DNA from 4 places in the Agarivorans albus genome. Region 2 is predicted to be linked to each of the others. Evidence: predicted binding sites of a transcription regulator. Region 2 holds the regulator's gene; each other region holds the start of a gene.

Region 1 (7,416 bases), 1.7 Mb from region 2:
GCACCCAATTAGTAGATGAAGAAATAGAAGTCACTGTCGAAGACAGTGGGCCTGGCATTAAAAAGGAGTTACAGCTAAAGGTGTTTGAACCCTTCTACAGTACCAAGCCAAGTAATAACAGCGGATGTCGTGGTGTTGGTTTGAGCATTGTGCAACAAGTAGTGAGTGAACACAGCGGTACCGTTCAGTACTTATCAACTTCATTAGGCGGCTGTAAAGCTCGCATCGTTCTTCCTCTTCGTAGCCGTAAGCGAGGTGAATAATGGACTATTCAACAAAACGCGAATCACATATCGCCGAGCAACACTTGGCAGCCTTGTACGACGTAAGTAGCGTATTAACCAATAGCTTGGATTACAAACAAAGCGTAAACAAAGTGCTGCAAGTGTTGCACGACAAAGCCATGTTACAGCATGCAATGTTAGCGCTCATTGCCGAAAACGAACAAATGCTTAGTGTTGATACGGTGCACACGCCGAATCATGCCAACGATAGTGTTGCTAAAAACATTCGTTATCGACCAGGCGAGGGCATTGTTGGTACTGTATTAACACAGAAACAGCCTATTGTTTTAAGCAAAGTGTCTAATGATTTACGCTTTGCAGATAAACTTGATTTGTATGCATTAGATTTACCATTTATTGCGGTACCGATTAAGAAATCCAATGAAGTATTAGGCGTACTAGCCGCTCAACCACAAATAGATGCTCCAGAAAAACTAGCTTTGTTTACCCGGTTTTTGGAGATGACCGCAAACCTAATTGCAAAAAGTGTATTGCTTGCCAAAGACGTTGCCGTACAAACCGATCAACTAGAAGCTGAACGTGACAGGTTAAGGCGTAAAGTAAGAAGCAACTACAGTATGGACAACATCGTTGGTCATTCTCGGGTAATGCGCAGAGTGTTTGAGCAAATTCGCTTGGTGTCTAAATGGGATAGTACGGTACTTATACGCGGTGAGTCCGGCACCGGTAAAGAGCTTATTGCCAATGCTATTCACTATAATTCGCCCAGAGCTACCGGACCTTTTATCAAGCTTAACTGCGCAGCCTTACCCGACAACTTGTTGGAGTCGGAGTTGTTTGGTCATGAAAAGGGCGCGTTCACCGGAGCGGTAAAACAACGCAAAGGCCGTTTTGAAATGGCTGACGGTGGCACTTTGTTTTTAGATGAAATTGGTGAAATTTCTTCAGCCTTTCAAGCCAAATTACTGCGAGTATTACAGGAAGGCGAGTTTGAGCGGGTAGGCAGTACCCAAACCATTAACGTCGATGTGCGTATCTTGGCGGCAACAAATCGAAACCTAGAAGAAGAGGTTAAGCAAGATCGTTTTCGCGAAGATTTGTATTACCGACTAAATGTTATGCCTATGTTCCCGCCACCGCTGCGTGACAGGATAGAAGACTTACCCGACTTAGCCGAGTTTTTGATTGAAAAGCTGGCTAAACAACAACGGCGCAAGCTACAACTTACCGATGGCGCCATTCGTATGATGATGGCCTATGACTGGCCCGGTAATGTTCGTCAGTTGGAGAACCTGCTCGAACGCGCATCGGTGATGAGCGAAAGTGGGGTAATTGATCAAGATTTAATTGTTATCGATGGTTTAGATGGCCCTAAAATAAGTCCACGGCCAAGCATCGAAAAAGTTAACTTGGAAAGCCAAGAAATGGACGAGAGGGAGCGAGTTATTGCAGCCTTAGAGCAAGCTGGATGGGTGCAAGCTAAAGCAGCCCGCTTGCTCAATATGACACCAAGGCAAATAGCTTATCGTATTCAAGTAATGAATATTAACGTTAGACAGCTTTAATGGAAAAGCTGGCATTTAGCGATGTAACCGACCTATGCCAGTTTATACAACAGCGGCTTAGCTATACAAATCAACAACAGCGTAAGCAAGCCGCTTTAAATGGCTTCTGGTGGAAAACTCCGGCTGAAACCTTACGTGATGGTCATGGCTTTTGTTATGACCTAGCCGCTTTTGCTTTGCATAATCTGCCTTCATCTTTGTTACCCCAAGCCAAGCTTCTGTTGGTTGTTTGGGGTGACTTTGCTAAGCAATCAAATGCAGGCCACTTTGTTTGTACCTTTAAAATCCAGAAATCCTACTACAGCATCGACAATGGGCGACTTAAAGGTCCTTTTACCTTCTCGGTATTACTGCAATCAGCATCTCGGAGCAATCAGGTCATTGTATATAAATGGCTGTTAATGAGGGATATTAGCTACCACATTAGTTATAAAGAGATGGCAAAGTTTATCTGCGATTAACGCCGCCACTCTGTCGTGTTTACAACAAATACGACATACAAGCTTACTTTTAAGGTGTTTGTTCGTTTTAAGTAACTGTATTTAAAGAAAAAGATACTTGGAACAGCACTTGCAAAACTACCTATATAGTAGTGTACAAGGAAGCTTTTCATGACAATACAACCACTTAAGCAAGCCAATGGAGAGAATCCGTTAAGCGCACAAGCCAGTAAACAAGCTGCTTTAGTAGCAAAACATCCGTGCTTTTCAAAAGCAGGCCATCAGTATGCCCGAATACATTTACCTGTAGCGCCTGCTTGTAATATTCAATGTAATTACTGCAATCGAAAATTTGATTGCAGTAATGAAACCCGACCCGGAGTCGTCTCGAAGTTGCTTTCTCCAGCAGCTGCAGTAAAGCGTTTTGTAAAAGTTAAAAAGCATGTTCCAGAAACTCAAGTGGTAGGTATTGCTGGGCCAGGAGACCCTTTGGCCAATCCCAAGGCTACTTTGGCGAGTTTAAAGGCCATAGAGAAAGTAGATACTGATGTTCATCTGTGTGTTTCTACTAATGGTTTGGCCTTAGCTGATCAACTTGAGTCGCTGATGGAAGCAGGCGTTAGGCATTTAACCATTACCATTAACTGTATTGATGCTGATATTGGCCAACGTATATACCCTTGGGTGTATTTCAACCAACGTCGCTTGAGGGGCAGAGAAGCAGCGCAAACTCTAATTGATCGCCAATTACTGGGTTTAGAAGCGGCTATTAAGGCGGGGATGCTAGTAAAAGTTAATACGGTATTGATCCCAGGGATCAACGATTTCCATATTGAATCGCTGGCTAAAGAATTGGGTAGATATGGTGCCTTTATTCATAACATTATGCCGCTAATCTCTGATCCAGCACACGGTACTTACTTTGGTTTAATGGGTCAGCGAGAACCCACCAAACAAGAGCTAAACCTTGCTAGAGAGCAAGCCGGTCAGAGTATGCAGCAAATGACTCATTGCCAGCAATGCCGCGCTGACGCAGTAGGTAAGTTAGGCCAAGACATAGATTTGGCTGCGCTCGAGAATAGTGAGCCAGCACAGGTAGCAAGGTCGATACAGGTTGCTATTGCTAGTAGTAGTTTGAGCTTGATTGACCAGCATTTTGGCCACGCCACGCAGTTTTCTATGTACCGAGTAAGCGCAGACGAGATTACTCAGTTAGATGACTTTTCTTGGCAGCAGTATTGCCAAGGTAGTGAGCAGTGCGATGACTCCGCAGTTAAAGATTTAAGCCAACTAAAACACGTCGACACAATTTTGTGTAGTCGAATTGGCCATGCTCCGCAGCTGGAGTTGTCTGCAATGAACGTAAAAGCAAACACCGATTATGCCCTACGGGATATACGGGGCGCTCTTGAAGATCTTCAACAACAGTTAGCTGCGCAACAGGCAACCACAAGCAAATCTAGCTGTAGCATGGGAGAGTGTAGCTAATGGCCTTATCAATTACTAAATCATGTATAGCGTGTTACGCCTGTAAAGAAGTTTGCCCCAGTAAAGCCATTACCAGTGGCGATAAACAATTTGCAGTTATTGCACACCGCTGTGATGAGTGTTCAAACAATGTTAATGGTGCTCAATGTGCTCATATTTGCCCCGTTGAAAACGCCATTGTTGATGCAAACGGTTGTGCGTTAAATCCTCCTGGTTCGTTAACCGGTTTACCCCAAGAAGCTAACGTTATTGCCTTAAGTTAGGAGCGTTTATGGAAATACAAACTCTTCAAGAAACCACTAGTTTTATAGGTACAGAGTGGCAACAAGCTTTATCTCGGGTTTGCCCGCCTATGTCTATGCACAATAGAAATTGGTTTAAGTTGATCATTCATAGCCAATTAAATGGCCAAGCCGAACTGCCTTATGGTCTTGGCTTAGATAATGCCAGTTATATGGACTTAAAACGGACTATTGCTAGTGACGATATTAGTAAACAAGAGCTTTTGTGGAAACAGCCTTATAAAGCGGGTTTGCGTAAACGCGCTCAAGTACTAGAAGAAGTATTTGAACTACGCATGCAAGAACGCAACGAGCTGAGCGCGCTGCTATTTGCTCATTGCAACGACAAAGTGCCTTTTGCCTTTCAAATGGCAATTATTGTGGCCACTGCCTGTTTATCTCAATCGCACCTTTGGCATAGCTTAGGGCTGCGCAATCGTAGTGAACTTGGTGAATTACTTAAGTACAACTTTCCGTTATTACATCAGCAAAATACTAACAATATGCGCTGGAAACGTTTTTTTTACCGTCAGCTTTGCCAACAAGGTGGGGACTACGTTTGCAGAGCACCTAGTTGTCAGGAATGTTCATCCTATTCCGAATGCTTTGTTGATTAAAACTGTTTCAAAGGGCTAATTAAGTTAGCCCTTTTTTTCTTGTTTTAGATCTTCGTTATATACCCAACAATACAGCGTAGTTTGTTAACTTCGCTACAGCTATCGGTCACCTTACTTTGTTGCTTAACCCCAGTATTAAAGGGCTTCTTAACGATATTTGTTGGTTGGCGTCGTGCTTGCAATAAGTTAACTAACGGTGCGTTTAGTTCGCATTTGTTCAATTTAACTAAGCGCCTAAAGGCGTTGTATAGGTGCGAATATGACCTTAAGAGAACTTAATCATACCAACCAACCACTGATGGGAAAAATTAAGCTTTGTAGTGAGCTAGGTCCATTTCTTAGTGATAAACGAATAAAGCTTTTAGAGGCCATTACTGAATACGGTTCTCTAAGTGCAGCAGCCAAGTCTATTCCTATGTCTTATAAAGCAGCTTGGGATGCGCTAGATGCAATTAACAACTTATCTGAACATCCTTTGGTCATTAAAAAAAGTGGCGGTAAACATGGAGGTGGAACTCAGCTGACCGATTACGGAATTGGCCTGTTAAGTTTATACCGAGCCTTAGAGCTTGAGTACCAACAAGCTTTTGAACAATTGAAGCCGAAAATTAACGAACCCTGTGATGAGCAGCTAAACGTAGTTGAATTTAGACAGCTAATGCGCCGTATGAGTTTGCGTTGCAGCGCAAGAAATCAACTACTCGGCCAAGTTGTATTGATTGATAAAAAATCAGTCAACTGTTTGGTTAAAGTGGCAATAAGCCGCCAACTAACCGTTAACGCCTTACTGTCTATGGAATCTGTAGAAGAGTTAAATCTTACGTTGGGAAGTGAAGTATTGTGCTTGATAAAAGCCTCTCAAGTAAGCATACGCAAAGGTGCAGACACCGCCAAAAGTAATACTAACCAATTTGTAGGGCGGGTTAGCCGCATAAACAAAGGGCCAGACAACTTGGATATTAGTGTCCAGCTGGCTGAACAAAAAAACTTATCCGCTATTGTTCCAAGTGTACTTGAGGAACAACTCGACATAAAAGAGCAGTGCCAAGTAGCCGTCTCTTTTAGTGCATCCGCAGTCATTATTTGTAGTTATTAAACTCTAGGAAGTAGTAATGAAAAAACTATTAAGCAAGCTATGTGTTAGTTGGGTTTTACTGGTTGTAGCAATACTAAAGGTAACAAGCCTTCAAGCGGCAGAGATTAAAGTAGCTGTTGCTGCAAATTTTTATAAACCTGTTTTGGCCTTGGTCGATCACTACCAAAAAGAAACCGGGCATCACGTTCAAGTGTCTGCTGGTTCAACGGGTAAGTTATATGCACAGATTAAAAATGGTGCGCCATTTGAAGTATTTTTAGCCGCAGACCAACAACGACCTAGTTTATTAGTGGAAGAGGGATTGGCAGAGCCAAGTAGCCAGTTTACCTATGCCCTAGGAACCTTGGTGCTGTGGTCGAACAACCCGGAGTTAGTGGATGGCAAAGGTGAAATACTAAAAGAAGAATTAACGCATATCGCTATTTGTAACCCTAAAACGGCTCCCTATGGGGCTGCCGCGGTTAGCGCAATGAAAAATCTTAGCGTTTACAACAAACTTGAGCCTAAATTTGTAGAGGGGCAATCTGTTGGACAAACCTACCAACAAATTAGTTCTGGCGCTGTTGATCTCGGTTTTGTTGCTTTATCCCAAGTACTCGTTGATAAGCAGTTAAATGGCGGCTCGCTATGGTTAGTGCCAAATGAGCTGTACTCACCAATTAAACAAGACGCAGTGTTACTTAAGCAAGGCAGTAACAATGCAGCCGCAAAACAATTTTTAGCTTATTTGCAAACAGAACAATCTAAGCAGCTAATTAAAGATTTTGGATACGACGTTAAGTAGTCAAATGGCAAAGGAGTGCTATATGCCGGATATAACAGTGGTTTATCTAACGCTTAAGTTGGCCTGTGTTGTTACTTTGGTGTTATTGATTATTGCCACGCCATTGGCGTGGTGGATGTCGCAAACTCAATCGTCTTTAAAGTCACTAATAGGTGCAATGTTTGCGTTGCCGCTAGTGCTACCGCCAACTGTATTGGGTTTTTATCTACTATTGCTGCTTGGCCCAAACGGCCCTTTAGGCAGTTTATCTGAGCAACTAGGAGTAGGGCGATTGCCATTCACCTTCACTGGCATTGTGATTGCCTGTGTAGTGCATACCTTACCGTTTGTTGTGCAGCCCATGCAAAATGCTTTTGAAGCAATAGGTAAACGCCCCTTAGAAGTAGCTATGACATTACGTGCTAGTCCTTGGCGAGTGTTTTGGAAAGTCGCTTTTCCGCTTGCTAGGCCAGGATTTTTTGCCGCTGCTATTTTGGGCTTTTGCCACACCATTGGAGAGTTTGGCGTAGTGCTTATGATTGGCGGCAATATTCCAGGTGAAACGCGAGTGATGTCGATAGAAATATATAACCATGTTGAGGCATTAGAATATGGTCAAGCGCATTGGTTAGCGGGCGGAATGTTGGTGTTTTCATTTGTTGCTTTGCTCATTATCTACAGCTTGAACGATTTTACTAAACAGAGGCTTAAACTATGTGCTTAGAATTGCAATTGCACAGCCAGCGTGATGACTTTACGTTGAACATTGAGCTTACTTTGCCACAAACCGGTGTATCTGCTTTGTTTGGCCCTTCGGGTTCTGGTAAAACTTCGTGTTTACGGGCAATGGCTGGTTTAGATCGTTTTAGTGGTGGTTATTTTTCGGTTAATGGTGAGGTTTGGCAAGATGATAAGCAAGGG
Region 2 (7,416 bases):
CACCAGCAATAATAACCCCTAAGGTCCAATCACCTTTCCATAGGGTCACTACTAAGGCAATCACAGTTGCCCAGATAATCCCGTTTAGCATGCCAATCGCAGCTTCTTTGCCTATTAACCAGCGAGAGTTACCTTCACCAATATGACCCACGGCTAAACCACGAATAACCAAAGCAAGGGTCTGATTGCCTGCGATTCCTCCCATGCTGGGTACAATCGTCATTAAAATGGCCAAGGTGGCTAACTGCTCTAGGGTAGATTCAAACATATTGCTGATGGAGGCCGCCACTAAGGCCGCGCACAGGTTTACTGCTAACCAAAAGGTGCGGCGTTGGGTACTTTTAACCACTGGGGCAAAGGTATCTTCATCATCGTCCATGCCCGCCATACCCATCATGCTGTGTTCAGCATTTTCGCGAATAATATCGACCACATCATCAATGGTGATCCGACCTAGCAGTTTACCTTGTTCATCAACTACTGGAGCCGAAATCCAGTCATGGCGTTCAAATAATGCTGCAACGTCGTTTTCATCCATAGATACATGGATGGTTTCTGCGTTTCCATCCATTACTTCTCGAACATTAACGTTGGGGCTTACCGTAAGCAGAGTAGATAAAGGAATATCGCCCAGTAGTAGGTCATCTTCGTCAACTACGTACAGGGCGTCGGTAGCCTCTGGCAGTTCGCCACGTAAACGTAAATAGCGCAATACCACATCAATACTTACGTCGGCCCGCAAGGTAATGGTATCGGTATTCATGATACTGCCAGCAGTATCTTCAGGGTAAGCTAGGGCCGCTTCTACACGGTGCCTGTCTTGACCATCCATTTGCTCAAGAACTTCTTGGTACACGCTGTCGGGCAGACTTCTTAGTACATAAGCGATGTCGTCGGTGTCCATGCCTTCAGTTGCGGCGGCCAGTGTTTCTGGTGCCATTAACTGAAGTACCCCTTCCATTACATCTTCGTTTAGCTCTTCGAGAATTTCACCATGTTGCTCGGGGTCGGTAAGTTGCCATAATACTTTACGCCCTGCTGGTGGGCTAGATTCTAGTAATAGTGCTACGTCACAGGGAGGCATTTGATGAAGCATGCGCCTAACATGCACGAACATACCACTGTCGAGGGCTTGATTTAGCTCCTGTAAGCGTTTGTGCTGATTAGGGTTTAACTCCATCTCTTCTGGCATAAGCGATCCCTATTGTTATTTTGTTATGTGCTGCTTGCTAATTGTAGCTTGGCTTTATTGCGTATAGATTTATTCTTCGTTGAAGTTAGCTTCTACTAGGGCTTGAACCGCATCTAGAGCGGCTTCTGCGTCTGCACCTTCAGATACTATGGTTAGCGTACTTCCTTGCGCGCTGGCTAGCACCAGTAAACCCATAACGCTGGCAGCAGAAGCCGTTTTCTCACCATCTATAATACTCAGCTCAGCGTCAAATTGCTGTGCCAGCTCAACCAACTTGGTGGCAGGACGTGCGTGCAGACCTAATTTGTTTTTTACTACTACTTGTCTAGTGAGCTTCAAGGCGATGTTCCAAAGTTCGGTGGCGTCGTTGCACTTTTCGATGAGCGCTAAAGAGGCTAGCAAGTCGCTCGGCCACATACACCGAGCGGTGTTGTCCGCCAGTACAGCCAATAGCAATGGTTAAATAGGCACGATTGTTAGCCTCTAAATGCGGTAACCAAGATTGCAATAACTGGCTAATCTGCTCGATATATTGGGTAACTAAAGGCTGCGCAGCCAAGTATTCTTGCACGGCTTTATCTAAGCCGGTTAGAGGACGTAGCTCCTCTTGCCAATGTGGGTTAGGTAAAAAACGCGCATCAAACATGTAGTCGGCATCGTTAGGCACACCATTTTTAAATCCAAAGGATTCGAACACCAAAATTAGCTGTTGTTGTTGGTCACCAGTAACGCGCGAGCGAATTAAGCCGCTTAGCTCGTGTACCGATAAACGGGAAGTGTCGATACGCAAATCGGCATTTCTAGAAATGGGGGCTAATAGCTCGGTTTCTGATTCAATCGCTTCTGCTAAAGATAAATTGCTTTGGCTAAGCGGGTGTACCCTGCGTGTTTCGCTGTAACGGCGGATCAGCGCTTCATCCTTCGCATCTAAAAAAATGCTTAACAGATTAATGTCTGGTCCAGCGTCTCGTATTAGCTGTCCTACCGGTGATAGCTCATCGGGAAGATTTCGAATATCAATGCTAATTGCTACTTTAGAATAGGTTTTTTTTAAGTTGTCGATAAGTGATTGCCAAAGCACAACCGGCAAATTGTCGACGCAATAGTAGCCGAGATCTTCCAATACTCTTAAGGCGACGGTTTTACCTGAACCCGAGCGCCCACTAACGATGATCAGTTCCATGATAATCCCTAAGGCTGATTAGAGTATTAGGCTACCATGATGTCGTACAATTCGTCATCACTTTGTGCACAACGAAGTTGTTTACATATTTGCTTATCGTTAAGTTTTTCAGCTACTTGAGCTAGAGTATTAAGATGTTGCTTACATTGATCTTCGGGTACTAGTAATGCAAATACCAAGTCTACCGGCTTGTTATCTATAGCATCGAAGGAAATAGGGGGATCGCAACGCAAGAAAACCGCTGTGGCTTGATGCTGGTTGTCGATACGGCCATGAGGAATAGCAATACCTTGGCCAATACCTGTGCTGCCCATTTTTTCTCGATTTAACAAGCTTTCAAAAATGCATTGGGTAGTGGTATCAAGCTGCTTGGCAGCCAGTTCGCTTACTATTTCTAGGGCGCGTTTTTTTGAAGAGCATTGAACTGCACTTTGGGTGCAGTCCAAGCTAAGTACTTTATTTAGTTGCATGGGGGTGGCTAACGTTTGTTAAGTTTTTCTTTATGTTTGATGACTTGGCGATCAAGTTTATCAATCAGGCTGTCGATGGCGGCATACATGTCAGAATGCTCAGAGGTTGCAAATACTTCGCCGCCGTTTAAATGTAATGTGGCTTCAGCAATTTGGTTCAGTTTTTCTACGTTGAGGATGACGTGAACGTTATTGATCTGATCGAATCGTCGGGTGAGTTTGGCAAACTTGGTGTGGACATATTCTTTCAAAGATTCAGTTATTTCTACGTGGTGTCCAGTAAGGTTAATTTGCATAGATATCTTCCCCTTTTAGTGGCCTTAGATAAGGCTCTTACGTTGGTTAGAAGGTGGAATTGCTAAAGACTCACGATATTTAGCAATCGTACGTCTTGCCACCTTGATCCCCTGATCTGCCAAAATATCAGCAATTTTGCTGTCGCTGAGTGGTTTACTGGTATTTTCGGCAGCTACCAGTTTCTTGATTAATGCACGAATAGCGGTTGATGAGCACTCACCTCCACCATCGGTAGCCACATGGCTAGAAAAGAAATACTTAAGCTCGAAGATGCCGCGAGGTGTATGCATGAATTTTTGGGTGGTTACCCGGGAAATGGTGGATTCGTGCATTTCTACAGCTTCTGCCACATCGTTCAGTACCATTGGCTTCATGGCTTCTTCGCCATATTCAAAAAACGCCTGTTGATGATGAACAATGCAGTTGGATACTTTTAATAGGGTTTCATTTCGGCTCTCGATACTTTTAATAAACCACTTGGCTTCTTGTAAGTGGCTACGAATAAACTGGGTATCGTTAGCGTTGGTAGAGGTTTTACTTAAAGATGCATAGTGGGAGTTAACACGCAACTTAGGCATTGCATCTGGGTTGAGCTCTACAACCCAGCGGCCTTGGCGTTTTACAACCGATACATCCGGGATAACATACTGGGCTTGGTTAGGCTCTACCGCGTTACCTGGTCGAGGTTCAAGCGTATGAATCAAACGCATGACTTCGCGTAACTGGTCTTCTTTAAGTTTGGTTTTGCGGGCTAATAGACGAAAATCGCGATTAGCTAATACATCAATGTGATTTGAAACTACATCTTTGGCTTCATTTAGCCAAGGGGTGTCTTCGGCAAAACGGCTTAATTGGATTAGTAAACACTCTTGCAGCGAGCGCGCTGCTATACCAACTGGATCGAAATGTTGGATGCGTTTAAGTACTGCTTCTACTTCATCTAGCTCTACATCTAAGTCATTGTTATCGCTTGAACGTAAGCCTTCTAGTAGCTGCTCACAGTCTTGGGTGAGGTAGCCCGATTCATCTACTGCATCAATAATGGCTAAAGCAATAGCTTGGTCTACTTCACTAAATGGAGTGAGTTGCATTTGCCACAATAAGTGGTCTTGTAAAGAGTCGACAGTTTCGCCCTGAAACAACATATCGTTGTCATCGCTCACGGCGCTGCCAGATGAGCTGGCTGGGGCAGAACTGGCGCTGTAGATATCGTCCCAAGTAGAGTCAACAGGGAGGTCGTCAGAAACAGTTTCTTGATTAATGGCATCGCCTGCTTCAATTTGACTGTTGTCTATGTCCGCAGTGGATTCGGCCTCGGTAGACTTCTCATTGGCAGATTTAGCGTCGGTTGCGTCACTATCACTGGCGTGAGACTCATCCGCCTCAAGCAGAGGGTTACTTTCCAGAGCCTCTTGAATCTCTTGCTGTAAATCCAGTGTTGAAAGCTGGAGTAAGCGAATGGCCTGTTGTAACTGGGGGGTCATGGTTAACTGCTGACCAAGACGCAACTGCAAAGATGCTTTCATTAACTACCGCTGTTCCTTCTTCTTATTGTCTTTTTTTAAACTTGCACTTTAACTATAGCTTGAATTGTTCTCCGAGATAAACTCGTTTCACATGTTCGTTTTCGAGAATTTCTTCTGGCTTTCCTGAGGCTATCAATTCGCCTTGGCTAACGATATAGGCATGCTCACAAACATCGAGAGTTTCTCGAACATTGTGGTCGGTAATTAGTACACCTAGACCGCGATCACGTAGGTGTTCAATGATCTTTTTAATATCGATAACAGAAATAGGATCTACCCCTGCGAAGGGTTCGTCAAGCAAAATAAACTTAGGTGCGGCGGCTAGCGCTCGGGCAATCTCAACCCTTCGACGCTCACCACCCGATAAGCTCATGCCTAGATTTTTGCGAATATGGCCAATGTGAAACTCTTCAAGAAGGTCGTCTAATGCACCAATTTGTTGCTCTTTATCGAGGTCTTTTCGGGTCTCTAATACGGCGAGTATGTTCTTCTCCACAGATAAGCGGCGAAAGATGGACGCTTCTTGCGGAAGGTAGCCAATGCCTTTGCGTGCGCGGGTATGCATCGCTGTACTAGAAATATCGTCATCATCGATGAGGATTCGGCCTTGGTCACGAGGCACCAAGCCCACCACCATGTAAAAAGTGGTTGTTTTGCCAGCGCCGTTTGGACCTAACAAGCCAACAATTTTACCGGTTTCTACATTTAGACTAACGTTTTTAACTACCTTACGGCCCTTGTAGGCTTTAGCTAGGTTTTCAGCAATTAGCGTACTCATTATTGCTGGTCTTCCTTGGGCGTTAGTTCGTCAAGCTGCTGAGGCAGGAAAATAGTAGTTACACGGCTATTTTCGTCGCCTTGTGCCACCATTTCTTGTTTGTTGATGCTGTATTTGATCATTTTACCTTTTACCAAGCTCTCTTCTTGTTTGAGTTGAGCATTGGTGGTGAGTGTTAGCGTTTGGGTTTTTAGGTCGTAACGCACTTCGTTCGCTTCAGCTTCAATTGGCTTGCCACTATCAAGTAATTGATAAAACGTTGCGGGTTCGCCTTTAGCGATCATTACTTCGCTGCCTTTTTCTTCGCTACCAATAACACTGAGTTCTTCGGCGTGCATTTTAATCGAGCCTTGAGTCACCACAACATTATTGTAAAAGGTGACTCGGTTTTCTTTGATATTGACCTGCTGGCGGTCAGCATCAACAATAATTTGTTTGTTGAAGTCGTCTTCTAGTGCTTGTGAACCCCAAGAAAGCATAAACAAGCTAGCCGCAAGTGCTAACTTACTCTTGTGGGTTGTGGTAAACCGCTTCGATATCATCTAATAAAGTCACTATTTCGTTGGCTAAATCACCGTCCATGCCAACGCCATACAGTTCGTATGAAGGGCCATAAACGGTAACAGGTTGATCGCTGCTCATGGTTTCTGTTTGCAGGTCGATCTCCAATTTTTCGGTTATTAAGTCGCGAACATACTCGCCACGGCTTAAATTTTTAATTACTACATTGTCATTTAAAATGACGTTTTGCTGCTGCTGTACTGTAGCGTGATCGGCCACAATTTGCCATACAGGTTGGCTTGGATCTGGGTACACTAAGATCTTTGGTTGAGCAAAAGTTGTGTGCTTAAGTTGTTCAAAAAACTCCATTTCCTCAGCATAGATCCGATAGCGCGGGCTACCATCTTCGCCAAAACTCACGCTGTAGAGCTTTTCGGCAACAAAGTTTGGTTTGCTGGCTTCGCGTTTAGCACTTAGCTGCTGAGTTTCCGAAGGACTAAGCTGCCACAGCACCAAGGCCAAGAGAAATAAGCCTGCAAAGAACCAGGTTGGGCGATTCATACACTCATACCTTGAGCATTATCAAGCTCGCCTTTTGCTTGCAGTATTAGATCGCAAAGCTCTCGAACCGCACCAAAACCGCCACGGGTTTGGGTGATAAGGTTGGCACGTTGTTTACACAAGGGGTGAGCATCTTGCACGGCTACACCTAAACCACAGTCGTGCATTACTGGGGTGTCGACCACATCATCACCAATATAGGCTACGTTTTCAGGAGCTAGTGACAATTGTTCAAGCATTTGCTGGTAGGCGACGAGTTTGTCTTGTTGGCCTTGGTAGATACGAGTAATTCCTAAAGCCTGCATACGCTGTTGCACAATATTTGATTGGCGGCCGGTGATGATAGCGACTTCGACGCCGATATTCAGTAGCGCTTTAATGCCAAATCCGTCGTGGGTATGAAAGGCTTTAAGTTCTTCTCCGTCATTGCCCATATAAATGCGACCATCGGAGAAAACCCCGTCTACATCGCAAACTAAAAGTTTAATTTTTGCTGCCGCGTCAAAATTGCTTTGGCTAACCGCGCCATAGGGCGTGTTAATTGTCACTAGTAAACTCCGGCTTGTAATAAGGTATGCATATTAAATGCACCCACAACGGCTTTATTGTTTAGCACAAACAAGCCGTTAATTGACTTGGTTTTCATTAACTTTAAGGCATCAAAGGCTAGCCAATTGTCGTCAATTACTTTGGGGTTCTGCGTCATCACTTGGCCAATTTGGGTATCGTGAATGTCGATGCGCTGATCAAGGATACGACGCAAGTCGCCATCGGTAAAAATGCCTGCCAGCTGCTGCTTAGAATCAAGTACTCCCACCATGCCTAAACCTTTGGCAGTGATTTCGAATAGCGCTTCGCGAATAGTTTGTTCGACTGTTACTAGCGGAATTTGTTCCCCAGTTAGCATT
Region 3 (7,416 bases), 1.7 Mb from region 2:
TTATGATTTTTAAGTCATTGAGGAGCGCCAAATTTGGGTTTCTCTAAGTCATTTTTTTAGTTTTGTTTTCTATCTAATCTCTAATTTGTTTTCGCCATGTTAATGACGTGGTGCTTAAGAATGTTTAGAGGATAGGTAATGAGTATTTATATTGCGTTTTTATTTACTGGGGTGGTTTCAATGTTGTTTGTTTCTTTATTAAGGTTTTTAGAAGAAAGAAAACAATCAAATAAATCACCTGAAGAATAATTATTAATTAAACAAGGGGGAGTTAGGCAAATTTAGGATAGGGATTTTAGAAGATAGCTAAGCTGGCTATCGGCAGTGTCATGGATAACAAGCTACCCGAAATTTTAGTTGCTAGGTGTTTGGCCTGGTAATAGCGAATTAGGAACCATCTCATGACTATCAGCACTGCAGCGGTTGCAATCAACAGCACAGCACTTTTTTCAACATGGCAACGAGCGCAACTCGTAAAATATTTACAAGTATTAGCCTTAATAGTGGCTTTAGTTAGCACAGGTGTTGTGGCCCAAGACAAGTCATCTACTTATCAGTCAGTAGAACCTCGCAATAGCTATTTTGCTTTAACCATGGGGTCGGGCATCACCAACGTTGAAGGTGTGGATAAAGAAGATAAGAAACAAAACCACCGCTCATTTGATGTACGCTTTGGCCAGTATTTGAAAGACAATGTCCGCTTAGATTTTGTGCATGCTAATGAGGGCCACCCTTACAACCACCATCGAGATGGTTTTTCTACTCAGCTGGTTTACACCCCTATGTTGACTAAAACAGCTAGATTAGAACTTGGTAGTGGCCCTTACTTTTCATTTGATACCACTAGAAATGCCGAAGGTGTAGAGCTTAACGAAAAACGTTTGGGCATGATGAGCACCGTAGCCTTGGTATATCCCATCAATTACATCGGAACAGGTGCCCACTTACGGGGGCAATGGAACAATTATCTAATTCCAGATAGGCCAACCAGTAACTCCTTTTTAGTGGGCTTTGGTATTGATATCGATAATGGCAGTAATCAAGTTAAGCAAGATGGGAACGGATTTATTAATGAAGTGTGGGTGTCGTTAGCAAATACTAAAATCAATCATGGCGGTCCAGAAACCACTGTGGGCTATAGCGTTGAAGGAGCTCATCGTTTCTCAAACAATTACGCAGTGTCACTAGGTTGGTTAGACGAGGGGGGTGATAGTGGGTGGACTGAACGGCGCGGCATTACCGCTCAAGTTTGGCGCTTTATTCCACTAGGAAACCACCTTGAAGGACGATTCGGTGCCGGACCTTACTTTGCCCAAGACAAATATGAGCACGCTAGCGCTTTTGACACAAAGGGAGTTGTCACCATCGGGGTGAACTATTACCCACATTGGCGTAATACTCAAACTTGGTTTGTTGGTGGTAGTTTAACCAGAGTGATTGATAAAAAAGGTTATGAAAATGATGCTGACATAGCGCGACTGACTATCGGTTATCGATTTTAAGTAACTCGCTCGGCAAAAAACGCCGCTTAGAGTAAGCGGCGTTTTTGGTTTTATTTAAAGCGTCTTGCTACTAAGCCAAAACAGGCTAGTGCAAATAAGGCAATGCTGCCAGGCTCGGGAACCGAGAAGCGAATGTTATCGATAGCGCCAGAGCCGTTTAAGTGAATACGCATTGAGGCTACTTCGGCTACTGCAAAATCTAAGCGGTTCCAAGTATTGTCGCCGCCGGTATGCGGAGTGTAGAAATCAGTTGGGAAAATTTCGTTGTTTTGCGCATCAAACAAGTGAATGGCATTTTGTGCTGTGTAGCCATTCTCTGCCAGCTCAATGTCAAAAAAGTCGATACTTTCTAGGTATACCGAACTTGAGAAGTTAATGGTGAAGAAACCTGCAGGACGACGCCCTTCGTCATCTGGGTTGTTACAAATAAGGCCATTACACGAGTTTGGGTTCTCATGAATAATGAGTACATTGCCAGGGTTAGCAATACCTAAATTGGGTTGGTTAATATTACTAAAAGGCGACTCTAAATCTGGGTCCTGAGTATTGATAAGGCTGGTATCAAAAGCGACGGCCAAATTGTTTTGGCCTAAACGTACATTGGTTCCATCTATGCTAACACCATGACTTAACTGGTATTGACCATTAACAATTTCACCGTTGGCCAATTCATCAAAAGTAATCACACTGGCTTGGCTAACAAAAGTGGTAAGTAAGCCTACAACGGCGAAAAATACATGCTTGCGGTTCAAAACAATCTTCCTTGATATAAATGGTTCGACCAGTTCTAGGCAATTACTGTACCAAACTCGCAAGTCCATGGCCAGTATCACTTTTCTTACTGTTTTTATTAACAATAAATACTGGGTGTAAAGAATACTGACGAATTAATCGCTGCCTTTGTGGTAATTGCTGGAGTTAATACTAAAGTGCTTGCTGGTTTAACAAAGAGGGAGTTGTTGTATTGAGTAATTCCTACCTTTAAATGAGTAGCTATACGCAAAACACTTACCTATTCGCTATCGAAAGCCCTAGTTTTCCAATAGTAACTAAAGCGCCGATTGTTTATCAAAGCTAGATCGGCGAAAATACCCGCCAATTACGATTAACTAAACGCTGGGTGATTGTGCTGTTTCGGCCAAATTGCCGCTTTGCTGCATCCTCGCGTTACCAAATTAGAAGAATTGATTCGATGTCTAACGCTTCACTCTTGCAAGATATTGCTAGCCGAAGAACCTTTGCAATTATCTCTCACCCGGATGCGGGTAAAACCACCATTACTGAAAAAGTATTGTTGTTCGGAAACGCGATTCAAAAAGCCGGTACAGTGAAAGGTCGCGGTAACGCTACTCACGCTAAATCTGACTGGATGGAAATGGAGAAAGAGCGTGGTATCTCGGTTACTACCTCGGTGATGCAGTTCCCGTTTAACGATTGTATTGTTAACCTGCTAGATACTCCTGGACACGAAGACTTCTCGGAAGATACTTACCGTACCCTAACTGCAGTTGACTCCTGTTTGATGGTGATTGACGCGGCGAAAGGTGTAGAAGATCGTACCCGTAAATTAATGGAAGTAACTCGCCTGCGTGATACGCCTATTGTTACCTTTATGAACAAATTGGACCGCGATATTCGCGACCCAATGGAAGTAATGGATGAGGTAGAGAGCGAACTTAACATGATGTGCGCACCAATTACTTGGCCAATTGGCTGCGGTAAATTGTTTAAAGGTGTTTATCACATTCTTAAAGATGAAGTGATTCTTTACCAAACTGGTAAAGGCCATACCATTCAAGACCAACAAATCATCAAAGGTTTAGATAACCCCGAAATAGATGCCGCCGTAGGCGATGAGCTTGCCGAAACCTTGCGTGATGAGCTTGAGCTGGTACTAGGTGCGTCTAACGAGTTTGATCTTGAACTGTTTTTAAGCGGTGAATTAACACCTGTGTATTTTGGTACCGCGCTGGGTAACTTTGGTGTAGACCATATGTTAGAAGGTTTAACCAACTGGGCACCTGCGCCAAAACCTCGTGCTACTGATATAGGTGAAGTTACCGCTTCTGATGATAGCTTCTCTGGCTTCGTATTTAAGATCCAAGCGAATATGGATCCTAAACACCGCGACCGTATTGCCTTTATGCGCATTGTGTCTGGTGAATACAATAAAGGCATGAAAATGCGTCATGTACGCTTAGGTAAAGATGTAAGCATTTCTGATGCAGTAACCTTTATGGCAGGCGACCGCGCCGCTGCTGAAAAAGCGATTGCTGGCGACATTATCGGTTTACACAACCACGGCACCATTCAAATTGGCGATACTTTTACTCAAGGCCAAGCCATGAAGTTTACCGGTATTCCTAACTTCGCACCGGAAATGTTCCGCCGTATTCGACTAAAAGATCCTTTGAAGCAAAAGCAATTGCTTAAGGGATTGATTCAATTATCTGAAGAAGGTGCCGTGCAGTTATTCCGCCCTATGCGTAACAACGATCTGATCGTTGGCGCAGTAGGTGTGCTGCAGTTTGATGTGGTGGTACATCGCTTACGCACTGAATATAAAGTAGAAGCTGTTTACGAGGGCATTAGCCTTGCCACTGCGCGTTGGTGCGCTAGCGACGATTCTAAGAAGTTTGAAGAGTTTAAGAAAAAAGCTCACGATAACTTAGCCTTAGATGGCGGCGACAACTTAACTTATTTAGCGCCTACAATGGTTAACTTAAACTTAGCCACCGAGCGTTACCCAGACGTTAAGTTTATGCAAACTCGCGAGCACTAAGCCGCTTTTAAGCTAGTTTAATCGCCATAAAAAAAGGTCGCATAAAGCGACCTTTTTTGTGGCTAGTAGTAAGGTTCTATTCGCGCTCTTTGGTGTAAGGAACACCAATCGCTTTTGGCGCGATAGCTTTACCGATAAAGCCTGCCAGTAAGAACACGGTAAGTACGTAAGGTATCGCTTCAATGGCTTGCACTGGAATCGCGAAGTCGCCAATGGAGACGCCTTGTAAACGTATTGCCATGGCATCCAAGAAACCAAACAGTAAACATGCAGCCAATGCGGTAAATGGTCGCCACTTACCAAAAATCAACGCGGCTAACGCCATATAACCTTTACCGGCACTCATGTTCGGAATGAACTGGGCAGTTTGCGCCACCGACAAGTACACACCACCAATACCTACCAGTAAGCCACAAATAATTACCGCGCTGTAACGCATTCTCACTACTGAGATACCCGCGGTATCAACCGCTGCTGGTGATTCACCCACCGCTCGTAAACGTAAACCAAAGCGGGTTTTAAACATTACATACCATGCTAAAGGCACAGTTATGATTAGCAAATACACCAAGGCCGAGTGGCCGCTAATTAGCTCTGAATACAACAAACCAATCACTGGTACATCGGCCATTGCCTCAGCACCCGGTAGTTGAATAGGCGCGAAGCGGGCATCGCCACTCAAAGCGGGGGTTTGACCACCTTGGTGGAACCAGTGACGCCCAAGGGTCACCGTTAAACCAGCCGCCAAAATGTTAATCGCCATACCACTTACAACATGATCGCCACGGTGAGTAATGGTGGCAAAGCCGTGTAATAGGGCTAATAGTACCGAGATGCCAATACCTGCCAGTAAACCTAGCCAAGCTGAACCGGTTACATGCGCTGTTGCTGCACCAACAAATGCCGCAGCGAGTAACTTGCCTTCTAAGGCGATATTCACAATGCCCGAGCGCTCACAGAACATGCCGGCCAGTGAAGCGAAGATAAGCGGCGTCGCAACCCGTATGGTGGCGTCTAACATTAAGATAATTGTTTCAAACATCTTAAGCGACTCCTTCTGATGGGCTTGCTTTTTTAGCAAAAAGCTTGAGGTAAGTACGTTCAAGCGATGGCTTAAACATGTGCTCTAAAGCGCCTGAGAATAGAATCACCAAACCCTGAAGAACAACGACGATGTTACGGTCTACACCGTACTCAAAACTTAACTCTGCGCCACCTTGGTATAGGAAACCAAACAGTAAGCTGGCGAGTAATACACCAAGAGGGTGGTTGCGGCCCATCAGTGCTACAGCAATACCGGTAAAGCCAAAACCTTCAACAAAGTTTAATTTGATTTGGTGTAGTTCACCTTGCAAAACGTTAAGGCCAAAGAAACCAGCCAGCATGCCCGATATCAACATCGCAATAATCACGATTTTAACGTAGCTAATACCTGCATAAGTGGCAGCGCTAGGGTTAGAACCTACCGAGCGTATTTCGTAGCCCCAGCGCGTATGCCAAATAAATAACCACAGCAACAAACAGCACAGTAAGGCGAAAATGAAGCTTAAATTGAGTGGGCTCGCAGACATGCTCACACCCACCCAGCTAAGCATTTCATGCATTTTTGGTAGCCAAGAAGACGCCGCAAAAACTCGGCTTTCGGTGGCCATTGTGGTCTCAGGTTTAAGAATATCAACCAGTAAATAGGCCATTAATGAGGCTGCAATAAAGTTGAACATGATGGTGGTGATTACGATGTGTGAACCACGCTTGGCTTGTAAGTAAGCAGGGATAAACGCCCAAGCTGCACCAAATAAACCTCCCACTACAATGGCGACAGGGAATACCACATACCAAGGCGCAAACTCGCCTAAGGTTAAGCAGACTAAACCAACCCCTAAGCCACCAATATAGGCTTGACCTTCGCCACCAATATTAAATAAACCAGCGTGAAAGGCGATAGCCACGGCTAAACCGGTAAAGATAAATCCAGTGGTGTAATACAAGGTATAACCAATGCCTTCGGCATAGCCAAACGCGCCGGTCCACATCACTTTAATCGCATCGATGGGTGATATGTCGATATACATGAACAGCAAGGCCGACACTAAAAATGCGGCAAACACGTTGATTGCAGGTAATAGGGCAACGCTAACCCATGCAGGTACTTGAGCTTGGCTCATATTTCACCTCCCTGCGCGGTGTTTTTTATATGCTCTGGCACAATGTTGGCCATCATTAATCCTAAGGTTTGTTCATCCGCTTGTTCTGCGCTAACTTCACCTACAATCGCGCCATCAAAGACCACAATGATTCGATCGGCTAAGTTGACAATTTCATCTAACTCAACCGAGACCAGCAATACTGCTTTACCTGCGTCACGCGAGTGGATGATTTGTTGGTGAATGTATTCAATGGCTCCAATGTCTACGCCACGAGTAGGCTGGCCAACTAGAAGAATGTCTGGGTCTTGTTCCATTTCGCGAGCAATCACCAACTTTTGTTGGTTACCTCCCGAGAAGTTGGCGGTTTTTAAGCTGGTATCTGCGGGGCGAACGTCCCACTTTTCCATGCTTTGTTGACAGCCCTGTTCAATCGCTTGCTTGTCTTGCAATACCCCTTTGTTGTATTGCTCGAGGTGGTGATAACCGAGTATATAAGCTTCTTTGGCGGCAAATTTATTGATAAGCCCTTGCTTGTGTCGGTCTTCAGGAATGTGGCCTACGCCAATGGACCTAATGCTGCGCGGGTTGTAATGGCTTTCGGCATCAATGGTATGTCCGTTTAACGTCATACTGCCGCTGCTTGGGGTGATAATGCCGCTTAATAAGCTAAGAATTTCTGACTGACCATTGCCTGATACGCCGGCAATACCCACGATTTCTCCAGCGCGAACATTAAACGAGATATCTTTTACTCGTTTAACCCCGGCACTATCTATGTAGCTAAGCTTGCTCACTTCAATTAAAGGCGCTTGTGGTTTCGCTTCACCGCGCTCTACTTGCAGTAATACCTTGCGGCCTACCATTAGCTCGGCAAGTTGCTCTTGATTGGTTTCTGCTGTTACTACATGTTCAACCATTGCTCCCTGTCGCATCACTGATACATTGTCGGTAATGGCTAATACTTCACGAAGCTTATGGGTAATAA
Region 4 (7,416 bases), 900 kb from region 2:
TAGGTGGGAGGCTTTGAAGCGTTGTCGCTAGATGACGTGGAGCCGACCTTGAAATACCACCCTTGTAGTGTTGATGTTCTAACGTTGGTCCCTTATCGGGATTGCGGACAGTGTCTGGTGGGTAGTTTGACTGGGGCGGTCTCCTCCCAAAGAGTAACGGAGGAGCACGAAGGTTGGCTAAGTATGGTCGGACATCATACGGTTAGTGCAATGGCATAAGCCAGCTTAACTGCGAGACAGACACGTCGAGCAGGTACGAAAGTAGGTCATAGTGATCCGGTGGTTCTGTATGGAAGGGCCATCGCTCAACGGATAAAAGGTACTCCGGGGATAACAGGCTGATACCGCCCAAGAGTTCATATCGACGGCGGTGTTTGGCACCTCGATGTCGGCTCATCACATCCTGGGGCTGAAGTCGGTCCCAAGGGTATGGCTGTTCGCCATTTAAAGTGGTACGCGAGCTGGGTTTAGAACGTCGTGAGACAGTTCGGTCCCTATCTGCCGTGGGCGTTTGAGAATTGAGGGGAGCTGCTCCTAGTACGAGAGGACCGGAGTGGACGAACCGCTGGTGTTTGGGTTGTTATGCCAATAGCATTGCCCAGTAGCTACGTTCGGAACTGATAACCGCTGAAAGCATCTAAGCGGGAAGCAGGCCTCGAGATTAATTCTCACTAGGACTTTAAGTCCTCTGAAGGGCCGTTGGAGACTACAACGTTGATAGGCAAGGTGTGTAAGTGCTGTGAGGCATTGAGCTAACTTGTACTAATTACCCGTGAGGCTTAACCATACAACACCTAAAGGGTGTTGCTTATAGATACTTTATTTTTAGAAACCATGAATACTTGTTAGTGCTCATGAGATGTTTCAGCTTTTTCGAATGTTAAAGACAACAGTTTTTGCCTGGTGGCAATAGCGTTGTGGACCCACCTGACTCCATGCCGAACTCAGAAGTGAAACGCAACTGCGCCGATGATAGTGTGGGGCTTCCCCATGTGAAAGTAGGTCACCGCCAGGCTCTCATTATCGAAAAGGGCTTCCCGATTGGGAAGCCCTTTTTGTTTGTGTTTAGCGTGGCCTGCTTTCAAAAGTAGGGCGGAGGCGTTTAAAGACAAAACGCAGTTTTGTTCCGCCGAAGCACAAGCAGCTATGCTGCGCACCTGACCACCGCCAGGCTCCTATACTAAGCCCTCGTCTTACGACGAGGGCTTTTTTATTGCCTGCAGTTTAGTCTCTCAGGCATATCATCCCCTTCCCTATCTCCCATTTTTATTAAAGAGCGTTTTCATTATTGGCCGTGCTTAATGGTTGCAGTTCTAAAGGCTTATGAACGTGAAGTTGGTAAGTTGTTGGAAGGCTATCTCATAGCCAAGTGATCTAGCTTGATTGAGATGCAAAAGTTGAGTTCGTTGAAGCCGTATTTAACTAATTGTTTTGAGCGCTTTTTACTTTAAGGCTGGTTGGTTTCTAGAATTACGGTAAGAGTTACTAGGCAATCTTTGCCTAGAACGAAAATCAAAAAGGCAGCTTTTATCCGGCTTGAGGTAAGTTTTGCCGATTATTTGACTAAAACTTAGTTTTTCTGCTCAACCTAAGCTGTATCGGCTGCAGTGAATTAAAATTTATATCAATTTATATAAACATTATAAAATACTGAGTTTTATGAATTTAGTGGCATTTAATTTGCATTTTGTGTCGTACCTAGCTAAAAGCGGCAAAAACGACGGAATGTTGTCGGTTAGGTAAAGATTTTGTCAGCTAGATTATCGTAAGGATATGTTTCTACTGACGTTAGTGGCATTTGCTTTGCTATTTGTGGCCTAAGGCTTTCTTAGGTAACTAATTACAATAAACGAGATAAAAAGCTCGGGCCTAGGTTAAAGCAAGTGGAAAGAGAACGGTAAACGGAAACTAACGTAAGTAGGAATAGACCAATGATTACCAGAGTAGTGATGTTGTGCAATGTATTGTTGCTGTCAGCATGTTCGTCAATTGTAGATGGTGTAGAAGAAGTTGCGGAGAACGTTCAAGAGCGAGAAGACCGCAATCAACGTCAAGTCACAGTAAGCACCGATAGCCGTTCTCCGATCCCCGATGATCCTTTTTATGCACCTATTGAACCTAGCCCAGCTGCGGATCAAGTGATTATTACCGGCTCGATGTTTAACAGCAATACTTCACGCAGCTTATATAGTTATACCCCACCTTTTGCACTAGGCGACACCATTACAGTGCTTTTGGAGGAGGAAGCCACCGCGACTAAATCGGCCAGTTCAAACCTTGGTAAAGAGAACAGCTATAAGCTTGATCCGGTTACTGTGCCGGGCGGAAATCTAACGATTAACGGGCGTGTAGTCGAGCTAGAAATGAAGCAAAAACAAGATTTTGACGGATCTTCTGATGCTGATCAGCGACATCGTTTGTCAGGCAGAATTACCGTTTCGGTGGTCGACATCTTGAACAACGGCAATTTGGTTGTACGCGGTGAAAAGTGGCTAGTAATCAACAATGGTAAAGAGTACATGCGCTTTACCGGTATTGTGCGGCCGTTAGACGTTGGAGAAGATAACTCGATTGGCTCCTACCAGGTGGCCGATGCGCGTATCGAGTTTAGTGGCACTGGTGATCACGCCGACGTGCAAACTCAAGGCTGGTTATCTTCATTCCTAGGCGGAAGTATGTGGCCACTGTAGGGCGTTGATTATGTCTAAATTTTTACGAGTTTGCGTGTGTCTGCTGACGTTAATGGGCATTAATTTTCCCAGTTACGCTATTTGGTTAGAAGGTGAAGGCCAAGCCAAGATCGTCGACGGCCAAGTAGATAAAGCTCGTCAGCAGGCTATCCAAGACGCTTTGTTAACCTTAATGTATCGCGGTGGTGCCAGTGTAAAGTCACTGCAAGTGGTGAAGTCTGGCGTGTTGGAAACCGATGAACTAACGGTGCGTACTAATGGCGAAGTGTATGACATGAAGCTATTGGTTGAGACCATCATTGATGACCAAATGACTGTGAAGGTGGCCGCTGACATATTTCCTTTAAATACCTGCGAGAAAGATAGCTACGCTAAAACCCTGTTTGTAGGGCCTTTTCAATTGCAGAAGCGCGAACATGCCCAGCTTGGTGGGGTTTATAGAACACCTGAAGAAGTCTCGCAGCGCTTATTTCACCGGTTTAAATCAAAGAGTAAAAGGGTTGATGCCCGGCACTTAATGACTCGTCAAATAGCGTTTGATGGTCGCTATGCCAATGATATAGAGCCGCAAATGCTCAAAGTAGCACGCAGCCTATCTCAACAGTACGACGTGCAATATATTTTGTTTGGCAAGATCAATGACATGTCGAGCTACAACGAAACCACCACTAACCTACTCGGCATGAAAAACACCGTTAAGCTTCGCAACTTTCAAATAAAACTCTACGTGATTGACGGTATCAATGGTGAAACGGTACTCCGTAAAAATTACGGGTCTAATCGAGAATGGCCATTCGACGTGACGATGAAGTTGGACGTTACGGGTGAAACCTTTTGGTCCTCAGAGTATGGCAAGTTGATTGACTCCTACATCGACCAATCAGTTAGTGACGTTGAGGATGCACTCTATTGCCGCCAAAGTTTGGCAACGGTAGTTGGGCTGTATAACGGGCAAGTGGTAATCAACATTGGACAAACGAATGGTGTACGTAAAGGTGACAAGTTTGAGCTGGTTAGGCAGCAATACTTAATGCATTTAGATGGAGGGCTGCGCGGCCCGATATTTAACGCAGACCAAACTCAACTAACGGTAGTGTCGGTGCAGTCCGACCGCGCGGTACTAGCGACTGAGCGCTATTCCGACATGGCTAACATACAGATTCGCGACGTATTGGTGGCGGTTACTGATGATCCGTTCGCCCTTACTGAAAGCACGCAATAATCAATATTGAAGGAGAAGAATATGACAACTTCTTATAGCAACACCCCGCTCGCAACCAATAGTCTAGATTATAAACCTAAGTTGATTGAGGTGAATAATCAGCAAGCCAGTGAAGTAAAATCAGACACTAGTTTTACTCAAAAGCTACAAGATGCTTTAAGCCCCAAAAGCGATACTCAGCAAAACACTGAAGCGCTGGCGACGGCTACAAACACAGGCGACAAAGCCGAGGGTACGGTGGATGTTGGCATTATGGACGTGGCTCCCGCCGCTATGAACATAGGCATGGGGTTAGCCTCTGGTAATCCAGTTGCGGCAGGCTTAGCAGGCACTGATTTATTACAAAGCGTATTGCGTGCCGATATTGAAAAGCAATTTACGGAGTTAGGCCAAGGTATTGCTGCTGCTCTTGTTGCTGGCATGTCGGGTGATCCAAGTGCTACTCAAGTATTACCTACTGCCGAAGAGCTGGCCGAGCAAGCGGCTTTAGCAAGTGCTGATATTGTTGCCGAAGGTAGCCAGCAAATAGCTGCGGCAAGCCAAACTGGTAGCGCTGCAACCGGGGTTAGCCAAGAGGGCAAAAGTGTGCCAACTAAAGGGTCTATTCCAAAGGCTATGTTGCAGGGTGACAGCGCGGTTCAAAATGATGAGCTACTAAAGCGGGATAAGGCAAATACCTAAGTTTGCCAAGTAACTTTAGCATTGTGCGCTGTTACTGGATGGCTAATCACAACAATGTCGCATAGGTTTGGCAAAATTTTCACTTTCTTTACATAAGCCTAATATAATTGTGACTATATAGTGCGTAGTATATATACAGCGCTAAATAGTAGATGTAAGGGATTATATGAAAGCAATAGTAGCGGTATTACTTAGCATAGCTTTGTTTGCTTGTGGTGGTGGAGGTGGTGACTCAGGCTCGTCTGCAGGTTCACCGAGTTCGACCATTAGTGTAAGTCGCAGTGAAGCTGTTATAGGGCAGCTTATTCAGTTTGACGGCAGTGGCTCGAGTGATGACGGTACTATTGTTGATTATACTTGGGACTTTGGTGACGGTAGCGGCGCAAACGGAATCAATGTTTCTAAAAGCTATGCCAGCGAAGGCAACTATACGGTCCGTTTAACAGTTTTAGATAATGATAATTTAAGCTCGACCTCTAGCACTGTAATTCAGGTTACTAATGACGCTGCTTCCGCCTTAACTATTTTAAGCTCAGAAAGTGCCGGCATCCCTCCCCTAGATGTTAATTTTCAAGCAATCTCTACTGCAAGTGACTTAAGTAATGTGCAAGTTATTTGGGATTTTGGTGACGGCAATTCAAGCACTTCACTTGGCAGCGAAGCTGTGTCGCATATCTATAACGAAGAAGGCGTATTTATGGTGCGTGCTTCACGTGACTTTGAAGGCCAAGAGCAGGTAGCTGAAACTCGCGTTTTAGTGCTAGACGGTAAATCCTATCCGGTGAGTGGCACAGTAACTACAGCTGTGAATACGGTAGTTGATAGTGATGTTAATAATGCTGACAATGAATATATTGAAAATAACGAGTATGAAGAAGCGCAGATACTTCCGCCTATTGCCACGGTAAGTGGCTACTTAGCTAGCCATGCTACTGGTGAAGCTAAAGATCGCTTTGTAAATGAACCCGATGAACGTGATGTTTATCGGGTCGATTTACAAGCTAATCAACGTTTGTTTTTAGAAATTGCCGATTGGGAAACTAGCGGTAACGATTTTGATTTACGTCTGATAAATGCAGACACCATGTTTGAAGTTAGCTCTTCTTTAGGCATTAACAAAACCGAGTTGTTAAGTGTTGATCAAACTGGCAGTTATTATCTTGTTGTGGAAGCTTACACTGCCTTTAATTCGGGTCCATATAGAGGTAACTACACCTTACGCTTGATCGGTCAAAGCTCTGCTGTTTTGCCTGAGAGTAAGCATTTCAGTACCCAACAAGATTTTGTGGCCAAACAAATGGTGGTTATGCATCAGGCTGGGCGGGCAGCTTCGCTTAGCACTCAAGATTTAGGCCTGACTCAAGCACAATCGTCAGCAAACATGAGCCTTTACCAAAGCAATGACCAACAAGCAGTGGCCTTAAATAGTACCACTGGAGATGGCTTAGGTGCGCAGTTTAGTGATGAATATGCCGCCAAACGCAGTACTTTGCTGGAAATTAAGCGCCTTCATTACCAATTAGGCGGGGTGGAACAATCAGTTTCGCCTAACTATTTGTACCAGCCTTTTGCCTTGTCTAACGACCCTTTGGTTTCTCGCCAGTGGCACTACGAACAAATCAATTTAGATAATGCTTGGCAGCTCATGCAAAACAGCACCTTAAATGATGTGGTTGTAGCGGTTATTGATACCGGCATTTTTCAGAATCATCCCGATTTAAGGAATCAGTTAACTAGTGACGGTTACGACTTTATTTCCGATGCGTCTAATGCCTTAGATGGCGATGGTATTGATGCCAATCCCGAAGATCCTGGAGACTTGACTAGCCCGGGTGGCGGCTCTTCTTGGCACGGTACACATGTGGCGGGTACGGTGGCGGCACAAACCGATAATAGCCTCGGCGTCGCGGGCGTAGCGCCCAATACTAAAATTATGAATCTGCGTACGCTTGGCCGCTATGGCGGTAGTACTTGGGATATCTCACAAGCTATTTTATATGCGGCTGGCTTAAGCAATGCCTCAAATCGTGTGCCTAGCCAAACCGCAGATGTAATCAATATGAGCTTAGGTGGAAGTGGTTACGACAGCGCCTTTGATTCGGTAACCCAGCAAGCAATAGCCAGCGGTGTGATTGTTGTTGCTGCTGCCGGTAACGAGAGTACCTCGCAGTTTAGTTACCCAGCGGCATTTACCAATGTTATTGGTGTTAGTGCGGTAGACGCCGCAAAAGACCTCACTTCATATTCTAATTATGGCTCATATATTGATGTTGCTGCACCGGGTGGTGATGGCAGTGCCGACTTAAATGGTGATGGCTACGGAGATGGTGTTTATAGCACTTACGTGGCAGAAAATGGTAGCAGTAACTCTGCCAGCTACCAGTACTTAAACGGCACCAGTATGGCCGCGCCACATGTGGCAGGTGTTATCGGCTTGATGCGTCAACTTAATTCAGAGCTTACCACTGATGATGTGCTGAATTTGCTTGCTCAGGGTGAAATTACCGATGACATTGGAAGTGATGGCTTCGATCAGCTTTACGGTTATGGCTTAATTAATGCCGAAAAAGCAGTACGTTCGCAATTAGATACTGACCAGCCCGATAGAAGCGCCTTAAGTTTGAGCACTAATCAAGTGAGTCTTAGCTTTATCGAAGATAGTGCTGAAGTAAGTGTAGAGCTTATTGGCAGTGTGAGTTTGTCGGTGAACAGTGTCCAGAGCAATGCCAGTTGGTTAACGGTAAGCCCACACAATGTAGATGCAAACGGCGTCGGAGATTACTTACTTAGTGTAAACCGTAACGGTTTAAGCGACGGCAATTA

Evidence for each region. The regulator sigma-54, encoded in region 2, starts transcription at its own class of promoters, with help from an activator protein. The targets are predictions, from matches to a motif close to GTTGGCACGNNNNTNGNNT.
Region 1: the regulator sigma-54 is predicted to act here: its motif matches at 2,368-2,386, upstream of nifB (nitrogenase cofactor biosynthesis protein NifB).
Region 3: the regulator sigma-54 is predicted to act here: its motif matches at 2,292-2,310, upstream of K5620_RS17055 (PEP-CTERM sorting domain-containing protein).
Region 4: the regulator sigma-54 is predicted to act here: its motif matches at 1,668-1,686, upstream of K5620_RS20530 (flagellar basal body L-ring protein FlgH).

Annotation. Positions count from the first base shown of each region.
Region 1 covers NZ_AP023032.1:2,383,625-2,391,040, reverse strand. The annotation lists gene nifL (nitrogen fixation negative regulator NifL) at 1-263, shown strand, start outside; gene nifA (nif-specific transcriptional activator NifA) at 263-1,810, shown strand; gene K5620_RS11000 (transglutaminase-like domain-containing protein) at 1,810-2,271, shown strand; gene nifB (nitrogenase cofactor biosynthesis protein NifB) at 2,422-3,738, shown strand; gene K5620_RS10990 (4Fe-4S binding protein) at 3,738-4,001, shown strand; gene K5620_RS10985 (nitrogen fixation protein NifQ) at 4,010-4,636, shown strand; gene K5620_RS10980 (TOBE domain-containing protein) at 4,896-5,732, shown strand; gene modA (molybdate ABC transporter substrate-binding protein) at 5,749-6,516, shown strand; gene modB (molybdate ABC transporter permease subunit) at 6,539-7,219, shown strand; gene modC (molybdenum ABC transporter ATP-binding protein) at 7,210-7,416, shown strand, end outside.
Region 2 covers NZ_AP023032.1:646,270-653,685, forward strand. The annotation lists gene mgtE (magnesium transporter) at 1-1,192, opposite strand, end outside; gene K5620_RS03100 (HPr family phosphocarrier protein) at 1,262-1,531, opposite strand; gene rapZ (RNase adapter RapZ) at 1,518-2,375, opposite strand; gene ptsN (PTS IIA-like nitrogen regulatory protein PtsN) at 2,402-2,845, opposite strand; gene hpf (ribosome hibernation promoting factor) at 2,854-3,141, opposite strand; gene K5620_RS03120 (RNA polymerase factor sigma-54) at 3,166-4,668, opposite strand; gene lptB (LPS export ABC transporter ATP-binding protein) at 4,721-5,446, opposite strand; gene lptA (lipopolysaccharide transport periplasmic protein LptA) at 5,446-5,925, opposite strand; gene lptC (LPS export ABC transporter periplasmic protein LptC) at 5,951-6,508, opposite strand; gene kdsC (3-deoxy-manno-octulosonate-8-phosphatase KdsC) at 6,505-7,056, opposite strand; gene K5620_RS03145 (KpsF/GutQ family sugar-phosphate isomerase) at 7,056-7,416, opposite strand, start outside.
Region 3 covers NZ_AP023032.1:3,745,801-3,753,216, reverse strand. The annotation lists gene K5620_RS17060 (hypothetical protein) at 402-1,502, shown strand; gene K5620_RS17055 (PEP-CTERM sorting domain-containing protein) at 1,553-2,254, opposite strand; gene prfC (peptide chain release factor 3) at 2,695-4,284, shown strand; gene K5620_RS17045 (ABC transporter permease) at 4,361-5,326, opposite strand; gene K5620_RS17040 (ABC transporter permease) at 5,328-6,449, opposite strand; gene K5620_RS17035 (ABC transporter ATP-binding protein) at 6,446-7,416, opposite strand, start outside.
Region 4 covers NZ_AP023032.1:4,535,981-4,543,396, reverse strand. The annotation lists rRNA gene K5620_RS20540 (23S ribosomal RNA) at 1-787, shown strand, start outside; rRNA gene rrf (5S ribosomal RNA) at 900-1,015, shown strand; gene K5620_RS20530 (flagellar basal body L-ring protein FlgH) at 1,932-2,690, shown strand; gene K5620_RS20525 (flagellar assembly protein T N-terminal domain-containing protein) at 2,701-3,912, shown strand; gene K5620_RS20520 (hypothetical protein) at 3,934-4,593, shown strand; gene K5620_RS20515 (S8 family serine peptidase) at 4,760-7,416, shown strand, end outside.